3 regions of the Mesorhizobium album genome follow, and region 1 is predicted to be linked to each of the others. Evidence: riboswitches for the same ligand, from Rfam matches in the RefSeq annotation. Region 1 holds a riboswitch; each other region holds the start of a gene.
The links. Region 1 has a riboswitch for S-adenosylmethionine ahead of metX (homoserine O-acetyltransferase MetX). Riboswitches for the same ligand answer to the same signal wherever they lie in the genome.
Positions count from the first base shown of each region.

Region 2: another riboswitch for S-adenosylmethionine. It lies ahead of RFN28_RS32630 (hypothetical protein); the one in region 1 lies ahead of metX (homoserine O-acetyltransferase MetX).
Region 3: another riboswitch for S-adenosylmethionine. It lies ahead of RFN28_RS00055 (O-succinylhomoserine sulfhydrylase); the one in region 1 lies ahead of metX (homoserine O-acetyltransferase MetX).

Region 1 is NZ_JAVIIW010000010.1:101,565-113,226, reverse strand. Features, by position in the region: gene RFN28_RS11150 (ABC transporter ATP-binding protein/permease) at 1-1,610, shown strand, start outside; gene RFN28_RS11145 (DUF1194 domain-containing protein) at 1,663-2,463, shown strand; gene RFN28_RS11140 (glycosyltransferase family 2 protein) at 2,491-3,420, opposite strand; gene RFN28_RS11135 (DUF1330 domain-containing protein) at 3,796-4,116, shown strand; gene RFN28_RS11130 (glycosyltransferase family 2 protein) at 4,155-5,147, opposite strand; gene metW (methionine biosynthesis protein MetW) at 5,295-5,909, opposite strand; gene metX (homoserine O-acetyltransferase MetX) at 5,986-7,155, opposite strand; SAM riboswitch at 7,244-7,321, opposite strand; gene hisC (histidinol-phosphate transaminase) at 7,463-8,575, shown strand; gene RFN28_RS11110 (prephenate/arogenate dehydrogenase family protein) at 8,582-9,520, shown strand; gene RFN28_RS11105 (sugar kinase) at 9,517-10,464, opposite strand; gene RFN28_RS11100 (DUF2125 domain-containing protein) at 10,473-11,471, opposite strand; gene RFN28_RS11095 (gamma-glutamylcyclotransferase) at 11,595-11,662, shown strand, end outside.
Region 2 is NZ_JAVIIW010000070.1:9,860-17,050, forward strand. Features, by position in the region: gene RFN28_RS32625 (tetratricopeptide repeat protein) at 1-1,743, opposite strand, end outside; SAM-I-IV-variant riboswitch at 2,191-2,288, shown strand; gene RFN28_RS32630 (hypothetical protein) at 2,323-2,895, shown strand; gene RFN28_RS32635 (hypothetical protein) at 2,909-3,151, shown strand; gene RFN28_RS32640 (hypothetical protein) at 3,412-4,008, shown strand; gene RFN28_RS32645 (hypothetical protein) at 4,147-4,545, shown strand; gene RFN28_RS32650 (trypsin-like peptidase domain-containing protein) at 4,735-6,336, shown strand; gene RFN28_RS32655 (hypothetical protein) at 6,477-6,953, opposite strand; gene RFN28_RS32660 (hypothetical protein) at 6,957-7,191, shown strand, end outside.
Region 3 is NZ_JAVIIW010000001.1:7,871-19,532, forward strand. Features, by position in the region: gene araD1 (AraD1 family protein) at 1-549, shown strand, start outside; gene RFN28_RS00045 (hypothetical protein) at 591-1,037, shown strand; gene RFN28_RS00050 (2'-deoxycytidine 5'-triphosphate deaminase) at 1,070-2,164, opposite strand; SAM riboswitch at 2,311-2,388, shown strand; gene RFN28_RS00055 (O-succinylhomoserine sulfhydrylase) at 2,461-3,648, shown strand; gene arfA (arabinosylfuranosidase ArfA) at 3,833-5,341, shown strand; gene RFN28_RS00065 (extracellular solute-binding protein) at 5,655-6,938, shown strand; gene RFN28_RS00070 (carbohydrate ABC transporter permease) at 7,023-7,904, shown strand; gene RFN28_RS00075 (carbohydrate ABC transporter permease) at 7,904-8,794, shown strand; gene RFN28_RS00080 (ArsR/SmtB family transcription factor) at 8,864-9,796, shown strand; gene RFN28_RS00085 (ceramide glucosyltransferase) at 9,831-10,976, opposite strand; gene apaG (Co2+/Mg2+ efflux facilitator ApaG/CorD) at 11,197-11,589, shown strand.

The sequences.
Region 1 (11,662 bases):
ACGATGCGCTGGCGCGGCGCGACCTGCCAGCCTTCCTGCACCAGCTGGTGGTTTTTGCCGAAATCGCCGCCAGCCTGCTGGTGCTCAATGTCGGCCAGACCTGGCTCAACCAGACGATCCGGCTGAAGCTGCGTGAGGCGCTGACGCTGGACCTGATCGATGAATGGATGCTGCCGGCGCGCGCCTTCCGGCTCACCCATGCGGGAGCCATCGGCGTCAATCCCGACCAGCGCATGCAGCAGGATGCCGGGCATCTCTCGGATCTGTCGACCGATCTCGGCGTCGGCCTGTTGCAATCCTTCATCCTGCTTGTGTCCTTCATCGGCGTGTTGTGGGAACTCTCTTCCGGCTTCGTCTTCCATGTCGGCGGCTATTCGCTGGCGATACCCGGCTATATGGTCTGGGCGGCGATCCTCTATGCCGGCATCGCCTCCTGGCTGAGCTGGCTGGTGGGCCGGCCGCTGATCCGGTTCAACAGCGATCGCTATGCGCGCGAGGCGGAGCTGCGCTCCTCCATGGTCCGGGTCAACGAGAATATCGACGCCATCGCGCTCGCGCATGGCGAGGGGGACGCCAGGCGGCAGCTCGAGCTCGATCTCGGCACCGTGCTTGGCGCCATGCGGCGCATCTACAGCGCGCAGATCAATCTGTCCTGGGTCACCGACGCCTATGGCTGGATCACCGTGGTCGCGCCGATCCTGGTCGCCGCGCCGGTCTATTTCGCCGGCGACATCAGCTTCGGCGGACTGATGATGGCGGTCGGCGCCTTCAACCAGGTGAATTCCTCGCTGCGCTGGTTCATCAACAATATCGGCGCCATCGCCGACTGGCGGGCAACGCTGATGCGCGTTGCCGACTTCCGCATCGCGCTGGGCGAAACGGATATCCTGCACCACCGGGCAAAACGGATCGAGTTCGGCGAGAACGCAAACGGCAAGCTGACATTCGACAAGCTCGAGGTCGCCTCGCCCGACGGCTGCACCAGGCTTGCCGAGACGAGCGTCGAAGTCCAGGCCGGCGAACGCGTCATGATCACCGGCGATCCGCGCGCCGGCAAGACGCTGTTCTTCCGCGCCATTGCCGGCCTCTGGCCATGGGGAGGGGGGCGCATCGGCATGCCGGCCGGGGAAACGCCATTCTTCGTGCCGCGCACGCCCTATTTCCCGCTCGGCACGCTGCGCGACGTGCTCAACCATGCCGAAGGCGCCAAGATCGACGACGCCGAGATCTCGGCGGTGCTCGGCGAGGTCGGCCTGGAGCGACTGTCGTCCCAGCTCGACCGCTCGGCGCGCTGGGAGCATGAACTGGCCGACGACGAGCAGCGGCTGCTCGCTTTTGCCCGGCTCGCCCTCAGGAAACCAAGATGGGTGATCATCGACGAGGCGCTGGATACGTTCGACGGAGCCACGCTGCGGCGCGTGCTGGCGATGCTGGAGACCCGGCTGCCAGGCGCTGCGATCCTCAATATCGGGCGCGGCCTGCACAACACCCAGTTCTTCCCGCGCGCGCTCACCATCCTCAAGGACAGCGGCGGAACGGCGCTCAAGCCGGCCCGCCTTCGCGCTGGGGCGATCGAGCCTCCACCGGCCGCGGCGCGCGCCGGAAAATAGCTTTATTTTGCCGCGATCGCCGGGAACAATCCCGACGTGGTCGGAGCCTGCCATGCTCAAGCTGCTCAGCCTGCTCGTTTGCCTTGCCTGCGCCGAAGCAGCGCCGCTGCCTGCGATCGGCGACGGCGCTCCGGTCGATGTCGCGCTCGTGCTGGCCGTCGACATCTCGCAGTCGATGGATGAAGACGAGTTCGCCCTGCAGCGCGCCGGCTATGTCGAGGCGCTGCGCCATCGCGACTTCATCGACGCGGTGCGCGCAGGCCAAAGAGGCCGCATCGCGCTCGCCTATTTCGAATGGGCCGGCGTCGTGCGCGACGACGGCGTGATCGCCTGGCAGGTCATAGACGGCGCAGACAGCGCCAATGCCTTCGCCGACAAGATCGCGAGCCGTCCGTTCCGGAGCTTCCGCGGCACCTCGATTTCAGGCGCTCTCGGCTTCGGCGCAAGGCTTTTGGAGAAAAACGGCTTTTCGGCGCCGCGCCGGGTCATCGACATATCGGGGGACGGGCCCAACAATGCCGGGCTGCCTGTGGCCCTGACCCGGGACGCAGCTTTAGCCAAGGGCATCGTCATCAACGGCCTGCCGATCCTGATCAACCCCTCGCCAAGCGTCAGCCGTCTCGATCGCTACTATGCCGATTGCGTCGCCGGCGGTCCCGGCTCGTTCGTGCTGCCTGTCTATGCGGCGTCCGAGTTCTCGACCGCGATCCGCCGCAAGCTGGTCCAGGAGGTGAGCGGCGTCGGCGATGCGGCAACGATCCGCGTCGATGCGGAAGCGCCGACGGATTGCCTGCTTGGCGAGCGCCTGCGGCAACGGTTTTCCGATCCGTATTTTCCGGAACTGGACCGGTGAAACGCCCGTCTCGCGCAATTCCGCCCCTTAGGCCGGCCGGACCCCATATTTGGCGCGGAACTCGTCATAGCAGTCGCGGCGCCAACGCCGGCCGACGACATAGCCGCGCACCAGTTCGCCCGGCGAGTAGCCGAGCGCCTTGGACGATCGGTTGGCGAGATAGCCGGAAAATGCCTGCGGCAGCCTGCCCTTCAGGACATCGGCGATGATCTGTCGCGCAATCATGTATGGCGGAACGTCGGGATAGCGGTCGGCGATGTAAGGGTGCTTGTCGATCAGGTTGGCATAGGCCTCGACGTAGCCGTCCCGGCGGCCGGAGATCGAATTCTCTGAATTGTACTTCTTCCAGTCGATATCCTCCGACAGCAAGGCGCCGCTGCGGTGGGCAAAACGCAGCAGCAACTCGCGGTCCTGCATGCGCGTGATGTCGCTGTCATAGCCGCCGATCGCCAGCAGCGACTCGTGCCTGGCCGTTATCGCCGAGCCGGCGATGAAGATCGTCTGCGAGACCAGGGCGCGCTGCAGCGTGCTCTTGTCGAGCAAGGCCTCGCGGTTGACGCATTTGCTGCTGCGGTTGCCCTTCACCGAGACGTAGGAGCTGATCAGCACTTCGAGCGACGGGTTCCTGTCGAAGCGCTCCAGCGTTCGCTCCAGCCGGTCCGGCAGATAGACATCGTCCGAATCAAGGAAGGTCACGATCGGCGCCCGGGCGCGCTCGATGCCCGCGTTGCGCGCGGCATTGGCGCCGCGCCATTTCGCGCCGACATAGATCAGCCTGGAGTCATGAATTTCGGCCAGCGTCGCGGCCGTCCCGTCGGTCGAGCCGTCGTCGACGACGATGTGCTCGAAGCGGGTAAGTGTCTGGGCAAGAACGCTTTCCACGGCGCGCACAACCTGGCTGCGCCGGTTGTGAGTCGGCGTGATCACGGTGATCAGCGGAGCCGCTTCGCTCGACACGCGGCCGCCACTACCAGCCGGGTTCTGCTGCTGTCGGATGGGTTTGATGGTGGCCCTCCATGCCCGCCCTTGACCCGCCCCTGATTGATTTCGGCTCCGACGCTACAAAAAAGCGGTCTTGGTGTCATCCCGAGGTGCGGCGGGAAGTGTCGGATTCCGGTCGGTTTCCGCGGCATTGCGGTTTGAGGGCAACACCATTTCCGCCCGCAATCGTGCCCGAGTCGTTCCCTTATCGGTCGACGTCATGGTTTGCCGCGTGAGGCGCCGGCGGCGTTTTTGATAACCTCGAAGGTAATCGACCGAAATACCTTCGTTCTGCAAACTGCTCCCCAACGAAGCCGGTCCGACGGCTTCGATCAATTGAAGGAGCAGACCATGACCGCTTACGCCGTTGCCCATATGCGCCACGTCACGCCCGGCCCTTGGATCGTCGAATATCTCGAAAGAATCGACGCCACGCTGGCGCCGTTTGGCGGGCGCTTCATTGTCCATGGCGGTGAAGTCGAGGTGGTCGAGAACAGCTGGCCGGGCCACGTGATCGTCGTCGAATTCCCGGACAGACAGCATGTGCGCGACTGGTACAATTCTCCCGCCTATCGGGCGATCCTCAATTTGCGCACCGATAACTCCGAATCCGACATCGTCTTCGTTGACGGCGTCGAGCATCCGCACAAGGCTACGGATGTGCTCGGCTAGCAGAACTGAACAAAGTGCTTGTTCAGTGCCGGATGATTCTAACTATGCCCGACATAGTCCGGTAAGATTTCGATTTTGTCACGAAAGAGGCCGGCAGCGAGGCTGAACTGGCCGAAAAATGCCAGAGTGTAAAAGGTCAGGCCGACCGCCAGCGAAAACGGAACCTGCCAGAGCGGCATGCCTGTTTGCGGCGCGTGCCGTATCACGCGTCGTGTCGTGCGCCACGACATGGTCCACCAGCGGCTGAACGATTTGACGATCCGTCGGGCGCGGCTGGGAGCACGAAGCGCGACGAATTTCCGGTCGGCGTCCCGGCCGGTCACCAGCGCGCGCCAACAGAAGAACCGCCAGCCCCGCGGGGGATAGTGATAGACGCGCGCGTCGACATGGACGATTTCGTGGCCCTCGCGCCGAAGCCGATGCATAAGCAGCGTGCAAGAAACCTTGAAGCCGTTGTTTTGCGGGAAGGTATTGGCGGCAATCCATTCGCGCCGGAAGGCGACGTTGTTGGCGTTGATCGCCCGTTTCGCGGCAAATTTCTTGTCTCCCCGAGCCATCGGGAAGAACCAGATCAACGCGAAGGTTCGCGAGAAGAAGTCGTCGTAGAAAAGATATGTATAGCCATTGACGCAAACGGTCTCGGGATTCCGAAATGGGCTGAGCAGGATCGAGAGCCAGTCCGATTCAGGAACCGTGTCGGAGTCCATGAAGATCACGACGTCTGCGTCGGTCGCCAGGATGCCGTTGTTCTTGAGCTCGTAATAACGGCCACCGGGACAGGCGACGAAGCAAAGCTCTGCCACCTCTTTCAGCTGCGGTGCTTCTCTATTGATATGGTCTCGCAGCGACTGGGCGTCTACGTCGTGCCCGGGGTGCGAGATAATGACTTTCGGGCTTGCGAAACCGGCCGCCGAAACCGAGGCGATTTCATCGGACAGGGCGGTCAGCCCAACGCCGATCTCGTCCCAGTCGATCGACTTGGCGTTTTCCATTTCCATGACGACTGAGTAAGTCGGGAGATCGCCGACCATCACTGCTTCACCAGGTTGCCTGAATTCAGGTCGGTATAACCGCCATCGTTCGCTGTCAAATGACAGAAACAGCAATGCAAAATATTTTTGGCGCCTCATCGATATCCCCGGCAGTCTTGCCAGCCAAGAGAACCGTTTCGAGCGCCGTTACCTCTTCAACAAAAACACCGCCTGCTGGCCGAAGAAGTTCCAGAACCACCAGGGCATCGACAGGCCGATCTTCTGGCCATTGGCGTCCAGCGCGGTGGCCTTCTCGACCGTCGCGCCAAGCTCCTCGCACAGATTGACGAAGTCGCGGATGGTGCAGAAGTGGATGTTGGGCGTGTCGTACCAGGAATAGGGCAGGTCCTTGGTGACCGGCATCCTGCCCTTGATCAGCAGTGAGAAGCGCACTCGCCAATGGCCGAAATTGGGGAAGGAGACGATGGCGCGGTTGCCGATCCTGAGCAATTCGTCGAGCACGCGCTTCGGATTGCGGGTCGCCTGCAGGGTCTGCGACAGCACGACGAAATCGAAGCCCTTGTCGGGGTAGAACCCGAGGTCCTTGTCGGCATCGCCCTGGATGACGGAAAGGCCGCGCGCCACGCATTCGTTGACGCCGCGCTGCGACAATTCCATCCCGCGGCCGTCGACCTGCCTGGTTTCCTGCAGAAGTTCCAGAAGCACGCCGTCGCCCGAGCCGACGTCGAGCACGCGCGAATTGGGCGGAATGAGATCGGCGACGACGTCGAGATCGACGCGCTGGGCGCGGTTGACGCTCATGAGCATACCTCCGGCCTTAGGGCGTTTGCAGCCAATGGCGTCGCCACGCGGCCAAGACAAACAGGTCGCGAGCGGCTCATAGGCTGAGCCCCCTGGCGCGAGCGGCGGAGGCAATGAAGCCGTTGATGGCCGCGAACAGTTCCGGCTCGTCGAGCAGAAAGGCATCATGACCGCGATCGGTCTCGATCTCGACGAAGGAGACGGAAGCGCCGGCGGCATTGAGCGCATGAACGACCGAGCGGCTCTCCTCGGTCGGGAACAGCCAGTCGCTCGTAAAGGACACAAGACAGAAGCGCGTCTTGGTGCCGGCGAAGGCGTTGGCCAGGCGTCCGCCATGGTCGACGGCGATGTCGAAATAGTCCATCGCGCGGGTCAGATAGAGGTAGGAATTGGCGTCGAAGCGGTCGACGAAAGTCATGCCCTGGTGGCGCAGGTAGCTTTCGATCTGGAAATCGGCATCGAAACCGAAGGTCAGCGCCTCGCGGTCCTGCAGGTTGCGGCCGAATTTGCGGTGCAGCGCCGCCTCGGACAGATAGGTGATGTGGGCGGCCATGCGCGCCACGGCGAGCCCCTTTTCCGGGCGCCTGCCGAAATCGAGATATTTGCCGCCGTGCCAGTCCGGATCGGCCATGACGGCCTGCCGGCCGACTTCGTGGAAGGCGATATTCTGCGAGGAATGGCGGGCGCCGGTGGCGATCGGCAGCGCGGAAAAGACGCGCTCCGAATGGCTGGCGGCCCATTCCAGCACCTGCATGCCGCCCATTGAGCCGCCGACCACGCAAAACAGCTTCTCGATGCCGAAATGATCGACCAGCATCAGCTGCGCGCGCACCATATCGCGGATGGTAATGATCGGCAGGTCGAGCCCGTAGGGCCGGCCCGTCGCCGGATTGGTCGAGGCGGGGCCGGTGGAGCCCAGGCAGCCGCCGACGACGTTGGAGCAGATGACGAAAAAGCGGTTGGTGTCGATGATCTTGCCGGGACCGATCAGCACCTCCCACCAGCCGGGCTTGCCGGTCACCGGATTGGTGTTGGCGACATGCTGGTCGCCGGTCAGCGCGTGGCAGACGAGGATGGCGTTGGAGCGGGCGTCGTTGAGGGTGCCGTAGGTCTGGTAAGCGATCTGGAAGGGCGACAGCAGCGTGCCCGCATCGAGCTTCAACGGCTTGTCGGGGCCGAACTGCAGCACCGGGCTCGACGGATTGTCGGCCTCGTTGTTGGTCCTTACAGCACGCTGAGCGACCATTGCATTCCCCATCCAGCATCGATTTCGCCGATGCGGCGCCCGGCCGGCAGCGGACAACAAAAAACCGGCTTGCCTTCGCAAAGCCGGTTACAGGTTGCAAACGGCCCTTTAGCGAATTGTTTAACGTGGCTGCAAGCCGACCGGCCAAATCACCACGGGAAGTCCGGCTGCTCTTCTAGGGCCAGCGCCGCGCTTCGTCAACGGGCAGCCTCTTGGGGTTAGCATCCTGGCGCAAGCACCGGCACTCGACATTCCGGGCCATGGCCTGTATTTCCGCAGCGGCCTCGGACAGAGGCCCTCTCGACGGATTTGCGATATGAAGCAGGATCAGGCACGTCCAACGCCACGCGCTGGCATCATGGACATCGAGGCCTATGTACCGGGCAAAAGCACCGCGCCGGCAGGCGTTGCGAAGGTCTACAAGCTGTCCTCGAACGAAAACCCGCTCGGCCCGTCGCCGAAGGCGATCGAGGCCGCGCGGGACGTGGCTGCCAGGCTCGACGTCTATCCCGACGGCTCCGCCCGCCGGCTGCGCGAAGCGATCGCCGACGTGCATGGCCTCAATCCGGCGAACATCGTCTGCTCCAACGGCTCCGACGAGATCCTGGGGCTCCTGGCGCAAACCTATCTGGCGCCCGGAGACGAGGCCGTGTTCACCGAGCACGCCTTCATGGTCTACAAGATCTACATCCAGGCCGCCGGCGCCAAGCCGGTGGCGGTCAAGGAAACCGACGAGCGCGCCGACATCGATGCCATCCTCGCCGCGGTGACGCCGGCGACCCGGATCGTGTTCCTTGCCAACCCCAACAATCCGACCGGCACCTATGTGCCTTTCCAGGAGGTGCGCCGGCTGCATGCCCGCCTGCCGAAGAACGTGCTTCTGGTGCTCGACGCGGCCTATGCCGAATATGTGCGGCGCAACGATTATGAGGCCGGCGTCGAGCTGGCGGGCAGCTCCGAGAACGTGGTCATGACCCGCACCTTCTCCAAGCTCGGCCTCGGCGGCGCGCGCATCGGCTGGATGTACGGGCCGGCGCACATCGTCGATGCGATCAACCGGGTGCGCGGACCCTTCAACGTCAATGCGACCGCGATCGAAGCCGGCATCGCGGCGATCCGCGACCGTGCCCATATCGAGCGCAGCGTGGCGCATAACGAGAAATGGCTTGCCTGGGTCAGCGAGCAGTTGACCCTGCTCGGGCTGCGCGTGACGCCCAGTGTCGGCAATTTCGTGCTGATCCATTTCCCCGACGACAAAAAGCATTCGGCGGCGGCCGCGGACGATTATCTCAGCGCGCGCGGCTATATCCTGCGCCGCGTCACCGGCTACGGCTTCCCCAACGCGCTGCGCATGAGCATCGGCATCGAGGAGGCCAATCGCGGCGTTGTCGAAGCGCTGACGAATTTCCTGAAAAGCTGAAGCACCATGACATCACCGATGTTCGAAAGAATAGCGCTGGTCGGCATCGGCCTGATCGGCTCGTCGCTCGCCCGCGTCATCCGCCGCGAGGGCCTTGCCCGCCATATCGCCATCGCGACCCGCAGCCGATCGACGCTCAAGCGGGCCGAGGAACTCGGCCTCGGCGATTCCTATACGACTGACGCGAAGGAAGCTGTCCGCGACGCGGATCTGATCATCGTGTCGGTGCCGGTCGGCTCGTCCGGCGAGGTCGCCGCCGAGATCGCACCGGCGTTGAAGAAAGGCGCCATCCTCACCGATGTCGGCTCGACCAAGGCCTCGGTCATCGCACAGATTGAGCCGCATGTGCCAAAGGGCGTGCACTTCATCCCCGGCCATCCGCTGGCCGGCACGGAAAAATCCGGGCCGGATGCCGGCTTCGCCGACCTCTTCGACAACCGCTGGTGCATCTTCACGCCGCTGCCCGGAACCGATCCGGAAGCGCTGGAGAAGCTTTCCGAATTCTGGCGGCGCTGCGGCTCCAACATCGACACGATGGACCCGCAGCATCATGACATGACCTTGGCGATCGTGTCGCATTTGCCGCACATCATCGCCTACAACATCGTCGGCACCGCCGACGACCTCGAGACGGTGACGAAATCGGAAGTCATCAAATATTCGGCCTCCGGCTTCCGCGACTTCACCCGACTGGCCGCGTCCGACCCGACCATGTGGCGGGATGTGTGCCTGCACAACAAGGACGCGATTCTGGAAATGCTGGCGCGCTTCTCGGAGGATCTGGCCTCGCTGCAGAGGGCGATCCGCTGGGGCGACGGCGAGAAGCTGTTCGATCTCTTCACCCGCACGCGCGCCATCCGCCGCTCGATCATCGAGGCCGGCCAGGACATCGACGTGCCGGATTTCGGAAGACAGGCGATCGAGCACCCGGGCGCCAAGCCCTAGGCTTTTTCCTCGATCTGTTCCGATGGCGGCCAATGGGCCGCCATCATCGCCAATGTCTCGGCCCTATCCGGCGCGCCGAGCCGGCCGCCGAAGCGCAGGCATTTGAGCGCGGCGGCGGCGCTGGCGAAGCGCAGCGCCTGCTCGGGCGGCATCGCTTCGGCAAGGCCGACGGCAAAGGCGCCGTGGAAGACATCGCCGGCGGCAAGCGTGTCCACCGCCTTCACCTTCGGCGCCTCGACATGGCGCACGCGACCGGCTTCCCGGTCATGCCACCAGGTTCCGGCGGCGCCTCCCGTCACCGCGACGAAGGCGTCGGTGCGCGAGGCAAGGTCGGCACAGGTGCTTTCCGGGTCGAGCGCGTGGCCGCAGACGATGCGCGCCGCCGGTTCCGAGGCGACGATATGCGAGGCCAGCGGCAAGAGCCGCTCCAGCACCTCGACCGGCGCCGTATCGGCGTCGAGGATGGCCGGACGGCCAGCGTCACGCGCGGCCGTCAGGGCAAGTGCGGCGGCGCCAGGCCAGCGCACATCGACCAGCACCGCGTCGAAGGCGGAAAGATCGGCAAGTGGCAAGGTCTCGGGATCAGCCTGCGCTTGTCGGTCGTAGAACGGCACGATGACGCGCTCGCCATGGGCATCCACGAGGATAGCGGCCAGCGCCGAACGCGCACCGGCGACGCGGCGGATCAGGGTGCAGTCGACGCCTTCCGCCTCGATCTCGGCGATCAGCCGATCGCCGACCGCGTCGTCACCCGCGCTCGCCCAAAGCGATACGCTGGCGCCCAGGCGATGCGCGGCGCAGGCGGCGCTCGTCGCCATGCCAGAGGCGATCTGGATGCCGTCGCCGGCGATAAACTTGCCCTGATGCGTGGGAAGCGTCTCGACGCGCAGGATCGTGTCGAGGGTGAATGCGCCGACGCTGAGCAGCCTGACGGGTTCCAATATCGCAGCCCTCAATCGATCGGCTTGATCTTGCCCAGCGGGATGAAGCCGAGCGAGGCCTTGCCCTTGACGATCTTGAGCGGCATGGACGGCTCGTTGCCAAGCATCGCCAGGCCGGCAAAACCCTGCTCGATCTCGTTTTTGTGCTCGGGGATGGCGTCGGCGAGTATGGCCGCGACAGCCTTCGGGTCCTTGAGCTTGATCGTCAGGTTGGCGTCGACCAGGCCGTCGGCGTCGACCGAGACCGGTCCGGACACGGTCACGCGCGCCATTCCGGACGACAAGTCGAGCTTTGCGATGTCGGCCGACTGGCCGCGCAGGCTTTTCGGCGGCGCCGCGATCAGCGCGACACCGTTCTTCAGCGTCGCCTCGCCGCTGCCGTCCAGCGCAGGAAGCGCGCGTCCGCCGATCGCGTCGGCGTCGATCTCGAGATCGCTGAAGCTGCCGGCATAGGTGACATCCTGGCCTTTCGGTTCCAACTGTCCGGCCGCCTTTGCTGCGTAGAACAGTTCGGCCGGGTCCGAATCATCGGCCGGGTCGGTCTGGCCGGACAGTCCTTCAGCCTGCAGTGAGACGCGCCGCGGCAAGGGCCAGGACAGGTTGACCGTCGCATGCAGCTTGTCCCAGTCAATCCACAGCGGCAGCATTCCCGGCGCAGAGGTTCGGAGCGGGCCCCGCACATCGGCCACCGGCGACAAAGGCTGCGTGATCCCTGCGACGGCGTTGAGGCTGCCGGTGGAGGCGGCGATGTTTTTGGTGTCGTCCTGATAGGCGAGGCTGTCGCAGGAAACGGCGAAGCTCAGCGGATAGCCGCTGACGGTGAGGTTGGCGCAGCTGGCGGCGATGCCTTTGGTGCCGAGCTTGGCCACCGCCTGGTCGGCCTCCGTCTTGAGGCGGCCGGCGAGGTAGAACCAGCCGGCGCTGTAGAGCGCGAACAGCACCACGATGAATGCCGCCAGCCAGAACAGCCGGCGGCGAGGTTTGCGCGATCGCTCGTCACTTGACGTCATGCTGCGGCTCTCGTTAACCCCTCATGCGGCGAGCGGGCAGTTGTTTTTGCGCACAACCAGCGGGGACAGAAGAAACACCTTACCGGTGCGATGTCTCACTCGAGTGCGATCAGGCTTGGCGATATGGGCGATTTTTGGGTTTTTGGCTATGGGTCGCTGATCTGGCGGCCGGGATTCGCACATATCGAGAC
Region 2 (7,191 bases), on a different contig from region 1:
CGCGAAGGCTTCGTCGAAGTCGCCCAGCAGGCAGCGGACGCAGGCGATGTTGTAGCGCGTCAGAATGTCGTCGGGGTCGATGGCAAGCGCGCGCGCCGCCCATTCCCGCGCCCGCTCGCGGTCGCCGAGCACGACCAGAGCGTTGGCGCCCATATAGGCAGGCCGCGGATTCTCGGGGTGCTTTTCAAGCACCCGCTTGGCCCGTTCCAGTCCCTCGCGGGCAGCCCACAGTTCCTTGTCCCGCAACGCGAGGGATCGATAGATCTGCACGAGCAGAAGCATCGACTGATAGTCGGTGGGGTTGAGCTCAGCGGCGCGCGCAAAATGCTCGGCAGCCTTCTCGAACTTTCCCTGCGCCTGGCATGTGCGCGCGTAGAAATAATGCGCCTCGAACAGATTGGGGTTGCGGGCGATCGCCTTCTCGTACTCGGCCTCGGCTTCCTGATATCGTTCCCCGACCGAGAGGGCCAGACCGCGCGAGGCGTGCGCTTCGCCAAGACTGGGGTCAATGTCGAGGGCCCTGGCGCTGTTAGCCAGAATGGCCTCGAGCGAGACCTTTACGTCATAGTGCAGGAACAAAAACGAATCGCAGTCGGCGATGCCTGCGTAGGCGCGCGCATAGAGCGGATCGAGCTCGATCGCCTTGGCGAACATGCGCTTTGCCAGCAGGTAGTAGGATTTGGAGCCGCGGTGGACGAACTCGCGTCCGCGCAGGTAATAGGTATAGGCCTCGACGTTCTCGGTCGGCGCCTGCCGGATCGCCTGCTTTTCCTCCGGCAACAGCCTGACCTTAAGCTGATCGACGATCGTGTGCGTGATCTCGTCCTGGATGGCGAAGATATCGGTCAGGTCGCGGTCGTAACGGTCGGCCCAGACATGGCCGCCGCTCTTGCCGTCGATCAACTGACCGGTGACGCGAACCCGTTGCGCAGCCTTGCGGACGCTGCCCTCAAGCAGGTACCTCACGCCCAACTCGGCGGCCACCTGTTGCAGCTTCACCACTCTGCCCTTGTAGGTGAACACGTTGTTGCGGCCGATCACGAACAGGCCCGATATCTTGGACAGATCGGTTATGATGTCCTCTGTGATGCCGTCAGCAAAATATTCCTGCTCGGGGTCGCCGCTCATGTTGTTGAAGGGCAGCACGGCGATCGACGGCTTTTCCCCAGCGGCGGGTTCGGCCTCGAGCTCGACCGAGACGGTCGAGGATCGCGGCTGCCCGATCCCGGCGAAGAGATCGACGTGATAGACCCTGACGGGGCGGTCGATGTTCTTCAGCACCTGCTCGCCGGCGTCCTCGAAGGCGAGGTCCAGCCGGTTGCCGACATTGTCGCGGACGGAGCCGGACACCGCGACGCCGCCCGGCCTGGCTATCGATTCTATGCGCGCGGCAACGTTGACGCCGTCGCCGTAAATGTCATTGTCCTCGACGATGATGTCGCCGAGATGGATGCCGATGCGGAACTCGATGCGGCTCTCTGCCGGCACGCCGGCATTGCGCTCGCGCATCGCCCGCTGGATCTCGGCGGCGCAGGCGACGGCGTTTACGACGCTCGGGAACTCGACCAGCATGCCGTCGCCGGTGAGCTTGACGATCCGCCCGTGATGCTCGGCGATCCTGCCGTCCGCCATCTCGCGGCGGTGCGCCTTGAGAGCGGCCAGCGTTCCCACCTCGTCGAGGCCCATCAGCCTGCTGTAGCCAACCACGTCGGCTGCGAATATCGCCGTGAGCCGGCGCTCCATGTGTGCACCCGGATTTTTCGAAGAAGCCTAAAATATCAGGTTCGGCGCTACGTGCCATATGTAAATCCCACTGGCGCCGCCTGAGCATCAGCGGGATTGCGACTCGGAAAGGTTCGATCAACCGGACCTCTGCGGGAACCGCTTGGCACTTCTGCCAAGTCACCCAGCCCGCACCCAAACCGATGTCCGAATTGGCGCTAAACCGACATTGGCGCCGCGATCCGAGTAGGTCCAGAACTGGCGCTGGTTGCTCGTTCCGGTCAACCAGACGTACGACAAGAAACCACCCATCTCGGCCATTGGCGGCAGCCAGCCGATAGAGTTTTGACCACCTGAAATGCCAGCGTATGAGATCGCCGCAGCGGGGCGGCTGATGTTGCCGTCGATGCCTCCGGCCTCCACCACGAGGAGAAAGCTTGCCGAAGTACAATCGTTTTGTTAGATCAAGCCCTGCATCCAGAGAGGGCTTCGGCCCCGCCAACCAGCCTTGACCGGCAACGGTGGCACGACGATGTGGCCCTCAACGGGCAACAGTAGGTCGCTAATCCCTCCAGATGCGTGTCAACTCTGGAGGTTTTTATGCTCTCACGACGTGGTTTTTTGATTGGTGCCGGCGGGCTGCTGACATCGGCGTTTCTTGGTGACGCGCAGGCTTTCGTCCACAGAACGGGCAAACCGCTTCTCGCTTCACCGGCTGAGGTCGCCGAGACGATGTACTGGTACGAAAACGGTGAGCAGGGCCTCATGCTGACCATCGGCCGGTGGGTTTTCTGCCCGCCGCCGCCGACGTGGCGCGAGTTCTTCGAAGCGGAAGGCATCCCGCATCGGACTGAAGCCCATATCCAAGCTATTTACGAAGAGCACGGCATTGAACCGGAAGACTATGACGGCGATGTCGATGGATACTTCTGGGAGACGCGCTTCGATCTCGAGACCGGCCCCTGCGCTAAGGCCTACCACCTTCTGAAGAAGCTGGATCTTGGGCCTTCGATCCGGCGAGGGAGTGCCGAGCCGCATCTGGTATTCTGCAATGGCGATGTCGCTAACGATGATAGCCGGTGGGTCGATGCAAGGGACAAACTCACGCTTTCTCTCCTGCAGGCCCGGTTGATCGATCTGAAGCTTCCGATCCGCCTTGCAGAAGGGATTTGAGGGAATGCCGGACATGATCGACGATGACCCCGCGCCTACCGACACCGCGCAGATGGCCAAGGGTGGCCCACAGGAGCCAATCGAGCCTTACACGTGCCGTTATTGCGGCTGGATGACAACGGTGCCGAACGAGGCGGAGGCGCGCCTGTGTATGCGGTGTGTCCGGTTCGAGGGCGATGTGCATCCGGCGGTGACCGGAGCACGGATCGCGGTGCACAACGCGCTCATCCTAGGCATGGCCAGGAAGAGGGGCTGAAGGCAGGGCAACTGCCATTGCCTCCAACACGGAGGGTTTCCCGGAGAGCGGGGGGCCACGAATTGGGCCCCCTGGCTTTGGGACCCCGGACCTCTTTCCTTCTCTGAATATATGTACCTCGCGACAAGTTTTCGGATGCGAAGATAACGACCGGAACAAGCCTCGCTGATATAAATCTGCAAACCAAATGGTTCGTTGAAGGGCTTTGCAATTGGTTGAACAAGCAGCAGAGCCGGGTTGGCGGGAGGCGGGAGTAGGCGATGCGGTTGCGTCTTCTTGTGACTTGTTTGGCTGCAATGATCGCCTCAGCACAAGTTCGTGCTGCTGAGGTAGAAACGGCTCTCTGGAAGAACGTTGGAAATTGGAGCGTATACGTTGATCGGCCCCTCCAATTTCAGTGCTTCGTAACAACGCTTTATGAGGACTACACTATTTTTCGCGTTGGCTTCCTGCAACCGGGTTCAAGTGCAGCCATGTACATTGCAATAGGTAACTTAAATTGGACCTCAATTGAAGAAGGGAAAGACTACGATCTAATCCTGCAGATCGACAATGAAGCTGGCTGGCGATCACCAGCTTTGGGAACGAGGTTTGGCACACTGCCAGCTCTTGCCATAGGTACCAATGAGCCGGGCTTCGTTGAGCAACTGATGCGGAAACACTTTTTGCGTGTCTTTTTCAACGGTCGGCAGGTTCTTAACCTTAGTCTTCGGGGCTCGAATGCTGCTCTGAGGGAGATGGGAGCATGCCAAAATGCGGTTGATGCCTACGTGGGCGCGAACCGCAACTCTCAACCCAAAGACCCTTTCACTGGAGTTGCCGGTCCAGCGCCGAAGAAGGACCCGTTTGATCTATAGTGATTTGGAGGGGTCTCAGGGCATGGTGACGGGACAAGCAGGATGCAGGACAGTCGGCTCTCACTTAGATGTGGCGGCACGCGAGCAGGGAACGGCTTGATGCCTCGTGGCCGGATAGTGATGGTCGAGCGAGGCAGCATGAATTACCGTCCGTTGTGCCGTAACTGTGGCCGGACCATCCACCGGGTGTTCCGGTATCTTCACTTTGGGCAGCGTGCTGCTGCCCGCTATCACCGCTCTTGGAGTTTCCAAGACTTTCCAGACAGCATCGCTGAGGTCGAGCGGCTGGCTGAGGGGACGGTGCTGAGCGTCGAGTGGGTCAGCGACATCGAGCACTGGATCAAGCGCGCCGTCGTGTGGGACGGCGAATATACTAGCCCGTACTTCTGCGGCCGGGGTTGCGCGCAACTGTTCGGCTACCATCAGGCCGCCACCGGCGCAGCCACTGATATGCATGCAGAGGCCGTGATGCGACAGCGCGCCAAGCTCGACGAGCAGCAACTGCGCCGCCGTCGCAAGGCGCGGAGGTCAGCATGAAGCTGAAGGAGGTGCGCTGATGCGCAAGTTGATGATTTTGGCCCCCGCGCTCCTGCCGGCGGTGGCAGGCGGACGACTACCGCAGTTAAGAAAAGGCCAACGTGACCGACAACGGCATCGCGATGATGCCGGCAGGGATAGGCAGGAGATCCTCGATGGCTGCGTGCGGCCGCTCGGCCCGAGCGGCAGGTGGTCGACGCCGCCAGCGTCGTCGGCACTTATGACAGCCGCGAGGACGCGGCGCGCCTTGTCGTCAGGGTGTCTTTAAGTCGCCCTCGTCATTGGCAAATTCGTCGTGATAGTTTGTACCTTGAAAGTGCGCGGAGCATCGCAATGGCTTGGGCTTCCCGAATTGGCGGGATTGTGGCGGCAGGTGTGATCCTGAACGCCTGCCTTGTTGGCACATCGTATGGAAAAAATTCCAGTTCACCGGTAGAACGCTGTATCCGTGCCAAGACACCGAATGACAAGGTTTACTATTGCTCAATTGCACTGAAAGGTAGCCCCGACAGGAGGACAACGGAGCGTCTTCTTCTTCGAAGGGGAAATGCGTTAGCGCAACTCGGGATATTCTCCGAGGCTGTTAAAGATTTCTCACGCCTCATCCAGGCGGACCCGACAGTTGCCGGCTATGTCGATAATCGTACGACTGCTCTACGATCTCTTGGCCTCTATCAAGAAGCTCTCGCGGATGCCAATCACGCAGTGGAATTGGCCCCACATGAGGCGTTTGTCTACCATAGCCGCGGCCTTGTTTTCGAAGGTCTGAAGCAGTTTAGCGCAGCGTTAAGCGATTTTGACCAAGCAGTTTCCCTGGAGCCGAGCAATACGGGGTTCATTATTGAACGGGCCAGGATCAAAGTGGAAGCCGGCCGCACAGGCGAGGCAATAGAAGACCTTTCCCGTGTGATTTCCCAAGAACCCAACAACTTGACCGCCCTGCGACAGCGGGGTTTTGCCCGCCTCGCAATGGGAGATTTGACGTCTGCCGCAAGCGATCTGATCACGTACAGCCGAGCTGTTCCCAACGATCCCGAAGTCGCGGCGGCGATCGCGACCATTAGCGCTTCCGCAGCAAACGCAGCGGCCGGCGCAAAATCAGCAAGTTCGTCCTCGGCCGAGTCTAGTTCGGGGACGGGTGTCGCGCAGAAGCAGCCAGAGCAAAGTGTTGGGGTGACGGGGACTGGGTTCTTTGTATCCTCAGAGGGTTACGTCATAACCAATGCGCATGTGGTGGGAAACTGCTCCACTCTTAGCGCCGCTGCCTTTGCAGCGCCCCAAGCCAACGCCCAATTGGTCGCTAAAGACAATGCCAACGATCTTGCCTTGCTCAAGATTGCAGGAAAGGCATCGGCTCACGCCCCGTTACGATCGGGTGTTCGTACGGGAGAGGGTATCGCCGCATTTGGCTATCCTCTTTACGGCTTGCTGGCGAGCGCCGGTAACTTCACTGCCGGAAATGTATCAGCTTTGGCGGGCGTCGGTGACGATACTCGGTACATGCAAATTTCGGCACCTGTTCAACCCGGAAACAGTGGTGGGCCGGTCCTAGATCAATATGGGAATGTGGTTGGCGTAGTGGTGTCCAAACTGAATGTCTTGAAGGTGGCGGGAGCCATCGACGACATTCCACAAAACGTCAATTTTGCAATTAAGGCCTCGGTTCTAATCAGCTTTTTGCAATCCAGCGGCGTCGGGACAGAGGCTGGAAGTATAGACAAGCCTCTATCCTCAGCTGATTTGGCGGACAGGGCTAAGTCGATCTCCGTGTTCCTTCGGTGCGAGAACTAGTCGGCCCGCGAAATATTCGGACGTTGACTGCCGCCAACATGTCACCGGGCACCAGCGTTGAATCGTCACCCGTGCTTGAACTTAAGCCACATTCTTCCGACCAGCTATCTCCACAGCAATCCTATGGGACGCGATCTCTTCTAACGCCGCGCTGCGGTGGTCAGCCGCTGATATGCGAACTCGCGCTCCAGGCTCTTGTCCAGTTCGCTGATGCGCTCGAGGGCCAACCCCAAATCATTGGGAATGACCGAGATGTCCTGAGATCCAATCGTCAAATCCAGAAGTTTCAGCAAGGCCCGAGCCTTTAGGGGGCTGTCGATGATGGCGAGCTTGTTCGCCTCTGCGGCCATGCTTCGCAAGCCATAACTGTGCAAGGACCAGCACTCGAAAGGAACCAGAAAGCGCCCGACCGCGTCCACGGCTTCCGCGAAGGCATTGCCTGCGGCTGCGGGCAGATCAGCCAACGCCGAGCTGACGCCGGGCGTTACGAGCGACAACTCCTGCGGCCAAACCCGCTCCAGGAAGGGCTTCGCGGCCGACCTGAAAAGCTCTGCTGCCCTCTCTAAGCTTGTTTCTCCATTTTGCGTCGCGAGTTCACGCAGGAACCTCTCGACCACACCATGGTGCTCTTGGCTGACAAGGGCCGCTACATGGGCGGAGCCTTCGTCACCTTCAAGGCCGACAAACGGCAGAAACTATGGGACCTCGCGCAAGGCAAGGCCGGCGCTCCCCCTCCGAAAGGGCTGGCGAAGGAAAAGGCGGAGTGGCTGAAGCCCGGGCTCGTCGGCCGCGTAAAGTTTCTGAAGGGCGAAGAGAAGCTGCGCCACGCCACGTTGAAGGACTTTCGCGAGGAGT
Region 3 (11,662 bases), on a different contig from region 1:
GCGGTGGCCCCGGGTGCTGCGCTGATGTCGCCCGCCTTCGCGCAGGACGCAGGCGAGGAGCCGGAGATCGCCGGCATCTATGTCATTGGCGACGACGGCGCGCCATTTCGCGTCGGCTTCACGCTCTCCAACGAGTTTTCCGATCACGTGACGGAGCGGGTGAACTACCTGTTCCTCGCGCATTCCAAGCTGCGCAATGCCTCGTTCGGGCCGGAGATCCTGATCGGGGAGCTCCCCGCCGACATCAGGGGCTCATCGCGCATCTGGCGCGGCGGCAAGGTGCTGTGGGAAAAGCCATTCCTGTCGGGCGAGGCGAACATGTCGCACACCATCGCCAATCTCGAGCATCACCATTTCAAATATTCGGCCTTCCGCCAACCGGGCGACGTGCATGTGCACATGTTCGGCACCGCGACGCTGTCCTTCGCGGACGGCGTCAGGACGGAAGCGGGCGACGTGTTCGAGATCGAAGCCAAGGACTTTGGGCTGCCGCTGCGCAACCCGCTCGAGATCGAAAAGCCGGTGAAGGTGGCGGTCAAGGCGCTGTGAACAAGGAGAAAGGCACAAACTTCGGACGGCGGGCTCGGGCAATGAGCTACCTGCGGTCCTTTGTTGTGTCTGTGGGACTTGCGCTCTCGCTCGCACTCTCGGCGTCGGTGGTCCATGCCGCGACGCAATGCAGCGCCAAATCCTTTCGGGAAGCCCGCGAGCTGCTGGCAAACCGGCTCCTGGCAGCAGGATATTCAGGCGAACAGGCTGCCTTTCTGATGAGCGGAGCCGACCGGCGGACGTCGGAGCTTCGCGCAGACAAGCTGAGTGAGCGAGCCAAATCCTGTGGCATCGACTCTGCCCGAGCGCACGTCCTTCTTTGCGTGGGCAAACTATTGTTCCCCTTGAAGGAATCAAAGACCTCGCTCGATGCGGAAAAGCCGGTTGCTTCTTGGGGCAAGAAGCGATTGGCAGGCCGCGAACTGCTGTTCATCGGCTATTTCAACGCGTGTCTCGGCACCGCGAAGCAGCGCATATTTGGCGGCTGACGAGGCTCTATCCCGGATCGCCGACGGAAAAATCAGCGCGCTGCTCTGAAATGCTTGGAGAGCTTCAGCCCCTGCGCCTGGTAGTTCGAGCCGAGATCGGTGCCGTAGAGCGCCTGCGGCCGCTTCAGCATATGCTCGTAGACGAGGCGTCCGACGATCTGGCCGTGGTCGAGGATGAACGGCACCTCATGGCTGCGCACTTCAAGCACCGCGCGGCTGCCGCTGCCGCCGGTGGCGGAATGGCCGAACCCCGGATCGAAGAAGCCGGCATAGTGGACGCGGAACTCGCCGACCAGCGGATCGAAGGGCGTCATCTCGGCGGCATAAAGCGGCGGCACATGCACCGCCTCACGGCTGACCAGGATGTAGAACTCGTCCGGATCAAGCACCAGCTCGCCGGCGCCGCTCTTGTAGAGCGGCTCCCAGAAGTCGACGACATCCTGGGCGGCGCGCTTGTCGACATCGACAAGGCCGGTGTGGTGCTTGCCGCGATAGCCGACAAGGCCGTCCTTGTCGCCGTCGAGATCGATGGAGAGCGCGATGCCGCCGCCGGAAATGTTGGGCGGCTCGGTAGCGACCAGCATCTCGGCGCGGTGGAGGTCGCGCAATTCGTTCTCTGACAGCACCGCATTGCCGATGCGGAAGCGGATCTGCGACAGGCGCGAGCCGGCGCGCACGACGATCGGGAAGGTGCGCGGGCTGACCTCGAGATAGAGCGGGCCGTGATAACCGGCGGCTATCTTGTCGAACTCATGGCCGCGGTCAGTCATGACGCGGGTGAAAATGTCCAGCCGCCCGGTCGAGCTCTTCGGATTGGCCGAAGCGGACACTTGCGCCGGCAGCGCCAGGCTTTCGAGCAGCGGCACGATGTAGACGCAGCCCGTCTCCAGAACGGCGCCCTCGGCGAGGCTGAACTCATGCAGCTTCAGCCGGTCGAGCTTGTCGGCCACCAGGTGATCGGGACCGGGCAGGAAGGAGGCGCGCACGCGGAAGGCTGTGTCGCCCAGCCTGAGGTCGAGGCTGGCCGGCTGGATCTGGTTGGTGTCGAGCGCGCGCGGCGTTTTCAGCGCGCCGGACTGAAACAGCGCCGCGATGTCCTGATCCGGAAGAATGCCTGTCTGCCGCAAGGTCTGGCTCCGATCGAAGGCCGGGCAAGCGCGTGGTTCTTTTGCAAGCTCCTGCCGCAAAACCGCAAACGGTCTGCGGTTCCTGCCTGGTACAAACCTCTTAATCAAGCCGGCAATTGACGCAAGCGCGGCGCGGGTCTAAAGGGGCTTTATCCCGTGGTGATTTGGCCGGTCGGCTTGCAGCCACGTTAAACAAGTCGCTAAAGGACCGTTGGGCTGCAAGGCCGTATGGACCGGTTGCGACATCGCGGCCGGTTTTTTTGTGTTTGGACGGTTCTTAGGGTTGGACTAGGGCGATGAGCAAGACGCGTAACTGGAAGCCTCAGACTGCACTCGTGCATGGCGGGACGCTGCGTTCCGGCTTCGGCGAGACCGCCGAGGCGATGTATCTCACCCAGGGCTACGTCTATGAGACGGCCCAGGCGGCGGAAGCCCGCTTCAAGGGAGAGGAGCCGGGCTTCATCTATTCGCGCTATGCCAATCCGACGGTTGACATGTTCGAGAAGCGCATGTGCGCGCTGGAAGGCGCGGAAGATGCGCGCGCCACCGCTTCCGGCATGGCGGCGGTCAGCGCGGCGCTGCTCTGCAGCGTCAAGGCAGGCGACCATATCGTGGCGGCGCGGGCGCTGTTCGGCTCCTGCCGCTGGGTGGTCGAGACGCTGGCGCCGCGCTACGGCATCGAGGCGACGCTGGTCGACGGCACCGACATCGCCAATTGGGAAAAGGCGGTCAGGCCGAACACTAAGCTGTTCTTCCTGGAAAGCCCGACCAACCCGACCCTAGAAGTGGTCGACATCGCCGCAGTCGCCGCTTTAGCCAATTCGATCGGCGCGCGCGTGGTCGTGGACAATGTCTTTGCCACCCCGCTGCAGCAGAAGCCCTTGCAGCTCGGCGCCCATGTCGTCGTCTACTCGGCGACCAAGCACATCGACGGACAGGGCCGTTGTCTGGGCGGCGTCATCCTGTCGGACAAGAAGTGGATCGACGAGAACCTGCACGACTATTTCCGCCACACCGGCCCGAGCCTGTCGCCCTTCAACGCCTGGACGCTGCTCAAGGGCCTGGAGACGCTGCCGCTGCGTGTGCGCCAGCAGACCGAGAGCGCCGGCAAGATCGCCGATTTCCTGGCTGGCCGGCCGGAAATCGCGCGCGTGATCTATCCGGGCCGGGCCGACCACCCGCAGGCCGACATCGTCAAGAAACAGATGTCGGGCGGCTCGACGCTGATCTGCCTCGACGTCAAGGGCGGCAAGCAGGCGGCCTTCGCCTTCCAGAACGCGCTCGACATCGTGCTGATCTCCAACAATCTCGGCGACGCCAAGAGCCTGATCACCCATCCGGCGACGACGACGCACAAGAATCTCAGCGACGAGGCGCGCGCCGAGCTCGGCATCGGTCCGGGCACGCTCAGGCTCTCCGTCGGCCTGGAGGATACAGACGATCTGCTCAACGACGTCGAACAGGCGCTGAGGGCCGCCAGATAGTGGCGATCAGACCGGCAACTTCCCGGGTCTGACACGATGCTGCGGGCAGCGTTTCGACAGCTCGGAGCGAACGCACCTCCAAACCCCAAAAGTCGCCTTAAGCTGCGATTGACACTGGCCGCAGCCAATGTTCAAATGCCATGGTACATATCAATTTCAATGATATAGAGGGTAGGCGACGGACATGAAGGCGCGTATAGCGGTCCACCGGGATTTCAAGATCGGGACGATCGACGATCGCATCTACAGCGCCTTTCTGGAGCATCTTGGACGCGCCGTCTATGGCGGCATCTACGAGCCGGGCCACGCGACGGCCGACGAGGACGGGTTCCGCGACGATGTGCTGGAACTGGTGCGCGGCCTGAAGGCGCCGCTGGTTCGCTACCCCGGCGGCAATTTCGTTTCCAACTACGACTGGCTGGATGGAATCGGACCGAAGAATGAGCGGCCCGTACGGCTCGACTACGCCTGGAAGACGACCGAGACCAACGAGATGGGGACGGATGAGTTCATTCGTTGGTGCCGCAAGGCCGGGACCGAGCCCATGCTTGCGGTCAATCTCGGCTCGAAGGGATTCACCGAGGCGCTCGCCATGCTCGAATACTGCAACCATCCGGGGGGCAGCTACTGGAGCGACCTGCGCAGGAAGAACGGCTCGGCCGAGCCGCACAACGTTCGGATCTGGTGCCTCGGCAACGAGATGGACGGGCCGTGGCAAATGAACCATCGCACGGCCCATGAATATGGTCGCGTCGCAAACGAGGTCGGTCGCGCCATGAAGGTCTTCGACCCGACCCTCGAGCTCGTCGCCTGCGGCTCCTCCAACCATAACATGCCCACCTACCCCGCCTGGGAGGCCGAGGTCCTCGAGCTCGCCTACGAGAATGTAGACTACATCTCGCTGCATCAATACTGGGACAACTGGGACGATGACTACCTGAACTTCCTCGCCAAGTCCGTTCCGGTCGACCGCTACATCCAGACGATCGGCGGCGTGATCGACTACGTGAAGGCGAAGAAGCGCTCCAAGCACAACGTCTACATCTCCTTCGACGAGTGGAACGTCTGGTATCACACCCGAAAGAAAGGCGTCAGCGACGGCGACGGGGTCAATTGGGCCAAGGCGCCCAGTCTATTGGAGGACGCCTATAATTTCGAGGACGTCCTGCTTGTCGGCTGCGCGCTCAATACATTCATCCGCCGGTCGGACCGTGTGAGGATCGCCTGCATCGCGCAGCTCGTGAACGTGATCGCGCCCATCATGACGCAAACCGGCGGGCCGGTCTGGAAGCAGACCATCTACTATCCCTATTACTACGCCTCCCTCTACGGCCGCGGCGACGCCTTGAACGTGGCCGTGGACGTGCCAACCTACGATGCCAGGGTGGCGGATGATGTTCCCTATCTCGACGTTGCCGCAGTGCGGAGCCGGGACGGTGGGACCGTGGCGTTCTTCATGGTCAACCGCCATCCGGACGAGGCTTTGGCTATCGACATCGATATGGCCGGTTTCGCGCCGAAGGGCATAGCCGAGCACGTGTTGATTGCCCATCCCGACCTCAAGGCCACGAACACGGTCGCCAACCCGGACCACGTCTCTCCCCGCATCGGCGATGGGATTTCGGTCATTGACGGGCGGGTCAAAGGGAACTTGCCGCCGAGGTCCTATCATCTGGTGCGCGTGAGCGTCTGAGACCTCGGTTGGGAGAGCGCAAGCGGTATGTACCATAGAATATGATACATACCATAAGATTGGTTGACCGTCCTATAAGCCAAAGGTATCGTTGAGGTCAGGGAACTAGACAGAATCTCGATCTACGTTGTTGTGCCATGCCGCGAGGAGTAGCGGGCGTGAGGAGCGTCCGGACTCCGCCCTGTCGGTCTTGATGCAACAACAGTGGGCACGGCACGCAGGATCGGTTGCCGCTGCCAAACCGTCTGGAGGAATTCGAGCGCTGCGGCGACTTCTCGAAGCAAGCGAAAGATTGCCAAAAGGGAGGATCATGATGAGGAGAATTCTGAAGAAGGCGCTGGCCACGGCGGCACTGATCGCATTCGCTGCCGGCGCGCAAGCGAAGGAGACGGTCGTCTGGTGGGATTTCCTGAGCGGCGGCGACGGCGTGCGCATGAAGTCGCTGATCGATCAGTTCAACAAGGAACACGCGGATTCGATAGAGATCCAGGCGACGACGCTTGAATGGGGCGTGCCGTTCTACACGAAGGTCCAGACCTCGGCCGCCGTCGGCGAGGGGCCGGATCTCATGACCTACCACCTGTCGCGTCTGCCGCTCGGCGTCGCTACGGGGACGCTGCGCGAAATCACCCCCGAGGAGTTGAAGGCCGCCGGCTTCTCAGCCGACAACTATGCGCCCGCCAACTGGAAAGCAGCCCAGGTGGACGGCAAGCAATACGCCATTCCTTTCGATATCCATTCTGTCGTTCTCTATTACAACAAAGACAAGCTCGCCGCAGCCGGTCTCCTCAGCCAAGACGGCCTGCCGAAGGGCCTGGACGGCGTCGACAATTTCCACGCGGCTCTCGAGAAACTGAAGGCCGGGGGCTCGGAATATGGCGTCTCCATCCACAGCGCTGCCGGCGACTCGCAGTGGCGCATCTTCTACTCGCTGTTTAGTCAGCAGAGCGGCAAGTTCCTCTCCGACAACGGTAAGTTTCTGGAAGGTGACAATCTCGACAAGGCAGTCAAGGCCACGAGCGTCGTCGCCAAATGGGTCGCCGACGGGCTGGCGCCGAAGTCGACCGACTATCCGGCCTCGATTGCGCTCTTCACGTCGGGCAAGGCCGCCATGCACATCAACGGTGTCTGGGAAGTGCCCACCTTCACCGACCTGGCCAAGCAGAACAAGCTCGGCTTCGAGTGGGGAGCTGTCCAGCTTCCGACTTTCTTCGACCAGCCGGCAACCTGGGCCGACTCGCACTCCTTCGCGATCCCGAATCGCAAAGGCAAGGAGATCTCGCCGGAGAAGTTGAAGGCAGTGCTGGAGGTCGTGAAATGGATGAACGAGCATTCGCTGTTCTGGGCAACCGCGGGGCACATCCCCGCCTTTTCACCGGTCACTTCGAGCGACGATTTCAAGAAGATGCAACCGAACGCCACCTATTCGACGCTTGCGAAAACGGCGGTGTTCGATCCGAGCTCCAAGCTCGCCGGTGTAGCCTCGCCGGTCTATGATGCGGCAGGAAACTTCCTGATGCCGGCGATCAACGGCGAGCTCGATCCGCAGGGCGCGATGGAGCAAATGCGCGACGATCTGGACGGTCAGACCGAGTAAACCTCCCGAGGAGTCCGCCGACGGCTCAGGTTGTCGGCGGACGGCCTTCGGAGACGGATTGGATCGAACAGGAGACCCGGTGCGATGCTAGCAAGCACCAGACGCGCCGAACGCCGCAGCGCTTTCATTCTGATTGCGCCCTTCCTGCTCATCTACTTGGTGCTCTTCATATATCCGACCCTGAAGATGCTCGAGCTCTCCTTCACGAACGCGCCGCTGATCGGCGCGGGAGATTGGGTCTACTTCAAGAACTATGTTCGGCTCTTCGGCGACAGGCTGTTCAAGACGGCAGTCTGGAACACCGGCTATTTCGTCGTGCTCACGGTGGTGCCGAACGTGGCGATCGGGCTCCTCATCGCGCTGATGGTGGACCGACTGAAGGGATGGACGCAAAGCGTCGTCCTTGCCGCCTTTTTTCTGCCCTACATCCTGCCGGTCTCGGTGGTCTTCCTGATGTGGCGCTGGATCCTCGACCTTCAGTTCGGGATTGCGCAGTACCCGATCGAGTTCTTCTACGGCGAGCGCGTGCCTGTCTTCCGCACGATCCCGTGGTTCCTTCCCATGGTAGGGCTGATCACGATCTGGTGGACCAACGGCTTCAATGTGTTGCTCTTCATAGCAGGGTTGAGAAACATATCTCCGGAAATATACGACGCCGCGGCTATGGATGGCGCCAATCGCTGGCAGCTGTTCTGGAAGATCACCTGGCCGCTGATCTGGCCCGTCACGGCGCTCGTGGCGACGATCCAGCTCATCCTGCAGCTCAAGATATTCGATCAGGTCTATCTGTTTTCGGTCGGCGGCCGTTCCGAGCCGACAATGGTGTTGGTGCAGTACATCTACCGCGAGGCCTTCCAGCGTAATCATGGCGGTTATGCCGCAACGATTGCCACTGCCCTGTTCGTGCTGATCGCCGCGCTCTCGGTACTGCAATACCAGGTACTGCGCGCCAGGGGCGCCGAGTGATGAGTGTCGAAAGCAGCCGCATCAAACTGCCAACCGTCGGCGCCGAAGGCCGGCATCGCAAGCTACGAGCCTTCGACATCGCGGGACTGCTTCTAACGCTGGCGACGTTCGCATTCGCGATCATCTGGGCCTTTCCGCTCTATTGGGCCGCGGTGACCACGCTCAAGCCGGAATACGAGGTCGTTCAACCCGGAGTCCGCTTGTGGCCCGAGACCTTCACCCTCGAGGCCTACACCTACGTTCTCCTGAACACGAAGATCGGACTTTGGTACCTGAATTCGCTGGTAACCTCCGCAGCGGTCACCATAATCGTCATCTTCACGGCTGCCACCTGCGGTTATGCAATATCGCAATTGCGCTTCCCGGGCCGCCGTTTGCTCTATCTGACGATCATGGCGAGCTTCATGGTGCCCATCCAGGCGCTGATAGTCACCCACTTCGTGCTGATGTCGAATTTCGGCACCCTCAACACCTGGCTCGGCATCATCCTTCCCCAGCTCATCGTTCCGGTCGTCGTCATCGTCTACAAGCAGTTCTTCGATTCGATCCCGCGCGACTTCCGTGAGGCGGCGATCATGGACGGCGCCAACGATTTCCAGCTTCTGTTCAAGATTTACCTGCCTATGAACTGGGGGGTGACCACGGCATTGGCCATCATCACCTTCATCGGCGCATGGAATGCTTTCCTCTGGCCGTTCCTGGCGCAGAGTTCCGAAGAGACGATGAACATCACGGTCGGCGTCACGCAGGTGCACTCCGCCTTCGGTGTCCAGTATGCGCGCGAGCTGGCCGGCGCCGTGCTGGCAGGACTTCCCGTTGCGCTGGCCTATCTGATTTTCCAGCGCCGCGTGACCCAGGCGATAACGCTCTCGGCCGGCATCAAAGGCTGACCATCCGTTTGACTATCAGAAATTATGATATAAACACTGCCTCCTTTCCCGCTCAGGTCGCCGTCGTCTATGAAACCCAACTTCCTCACCATCGATCCGGAGGACGACATCGAGATCTTGAAGGGACTGGCGTCACCGATCCGCATACGCATCCTAAAGCTCCTGCGCAGCGAAGGCCCGCTCAACGTCAACGACATCACCCGCCGGCTGGAGCTGCCGCAATCGACGGTCGCCATCAACGTACAGACACTCGAGGAAGCAGGCCTGATCGCGACTGAGGCCGTTAAGGCCAGGAAGGGCCATCAAAAGATCTGTTCGGCCCGCTTCGATGAGATCATCGTGCGGTTCGAGGCGGAAGAGGAACTTCAACGCGACGCGAAGATCATCGAAGTCGCGATGCCGCTCGGCCTGTTCACATCCGTCGAGGTCAGTCCGCCTTGCGGTCTCTGCTCGACCGATGGCGTGATCGGCCTCCTGGACGTCCCTGATTCCTTCCTCGATCCTGCGCGCGTCCAGGCGGCGCTCATCTGGTTCGGAATGGGCAGCGTCGAGTACAAATTTCCGAACAACGCCAAGTTGCTCAATGCCCGGATAGAGTCGATCGAGTTCTCGATGGAGCTCTCGTCGGAGGTGCCCGGCACCAATATGGACTGGCCTTCCGACCTCACGCTTTGGGTAAACGACGTTGCGGTCGGCACCTGGACGTCGCCGGGCGACTATGGCGACAAGCGCGGTGTCTATACGCCCAGCTGGTGGAAGCTGGCGGGCTCACAATATGGCAAGTTGAAGAGCTGGCGGATCGGCCAGTCGGGATCTTTCATCGACGGCGTCAGAATCTCCGACGTCACGATGAACGACCTCGGCATCACCGAGCATCGCTCGATCCGGATGAGGATCGGCATCGACGCTAAGGCGAAGCATCCCGGCGGCGTCAACATATTTGGGCGCGGCTTTGGCAACTATGACCAAGATATAGTCATGCGGCTCGAGCTCGGTCGCTGACGACAGACGGGGCGCTCGCGTCCCTTTGGAGCGCTCAGATGCTCTCCTCCAGCTCGGTCATTGCCTTGGTGGGGATGGTCATGGCGTTGCCGCGCCATTCGACCGCGCCGCCGAGCCAGCCGCGCGCCCAGATGACGGGAAGCATTACGTCGCGCACGATCATCGCGGTGACGCTGCGCAGCGACAGGTACCAGCCCTTGGACCAGGCGAGCAGGCATTCCGGCACATAGGCGATCGCCAGCACGCCGAGCGCCGTGGTGGGGAGGCTGACGCCGGCGCTTTTTGCCGCGATCAGCGCGAAGATCAGCGGCACGACCACGCCGGTCAGGATCTCGGGCGCAAAAAAAAGAGGAAAGGTGACGCGGCGCAGCCGCGCCCAACGCGCCTGGCGCGACCAGATTTCGGCAAGCGTGCGCTGGCCGAGCGGCTGCTCGAAGGGCGAGGCAACGAGATTGACACGCAGCCCCAGGCTGTTGACCAGCTTGGTCGCCGCCGCATCCTCTGCGATCTCGGCAGCAAGCGCGTGGATGCTGCCATTTTCATCGAGCATCGGCTTGTTCCACAGCATGCTCTTGCCTTGGGCGAAGCCAAGCCCCAGCGCTTCGCCGGCATATTGCCAGCGCGCCTGCAGAGTGTTGAGGAAGGCACACTCGACTTCGGCCCAGAAGCCGTCCGGCCGCGAGCCGATCGGCGTCGAGCAGACGAGGCCTGTTTCCGGCCGCCAGGCCGCCATCAGATGTTGGACATAGTCCTTGGGCATCAGCACGTTGGAATCGGCAAGGACCACCCAGTCGTGCCGTGCCGCCTGCCATCCCTTGACGCAGTTGTTGAGCTTGGGATTGGCGCTGATCCTGTCCTCGCCGATCAAGAGCCGCGCCGCAACGTTTGGGAAGCGCGCGATTGCGGCATCGATCAACTTGACCACGGGGTCTTCCGGCTGGGCGACGCAGAAGATCAGCTCATAGCGCGGCCAGTCGAGCGAGAAGGCGCGCTCGAGCGTTTCCTCGGCGAACGGCTCAACGCCGCGCGACGGCACGATGATCGAGACCGGCGGCTGCTTGCCTCGGGGCGGGGGAATGAGGCGCCTGGGCTTCAATCGCGACGAGGCGAGCAGGATGCTGGCAAAATTGGAAAGAAGAAGGGCTGACGAAGCAAAGGCGGCTGCAAAGGTCAGTTCCATCGAGTTCTGGTCACTCCGGAAGGGCCGCCCGCGGCCGTCTCATCAGTCGACAGAGCGCCCGAGTCGCCCGCATGGTTTGTGCACACCAACATTGTCATGTGTCACTTAAATGACATTGTTTTTCGACAACTGCGCTGGAAGCTGGCAGGATGGACGGCGCTTCGTCTAACAACCGCGAAGCGCGGTAAATGTTCCCTAAGCCGGCAAACCGGAGAGGCCCATGTATCGCGCCGTCACGCGCAACATCGAAGTGCAGGTCAGGCCGTTCTACCTGGAGGATCGTTCCGATCCGTCCGAGAACCGCTATGTGTGGGGCTATCAGGTGACGATCGACAACCGGTCGGACGAGTTCGTGCAGCTTCTGTCGCGCTACTGGCACATCACCGACGGGCGCGGCCGCGTCGAGGAAGTGCGCGGCGCCGGCGTCGTCGGCGACCAGCCGGAACTCAACCCCGGCGACAGCTACCAGTACACGTCAGGATGCCCGCTCTCGACGCCGTCCGGCATCATGGTTGGCCACTACACGATGCGCAACGGACGCGGCGAGACGTTCGACGTCGCCATCCCGGCCTTCTCCCTCGACATGCCGGGGACAAGACGGACGGTGAATTAGGATCGAAGATCGCTGGATGTGCGGCCATCACCAGAAATTGGCGCCGCCCCTCTTCCGCCCTTCGGGCACCTTC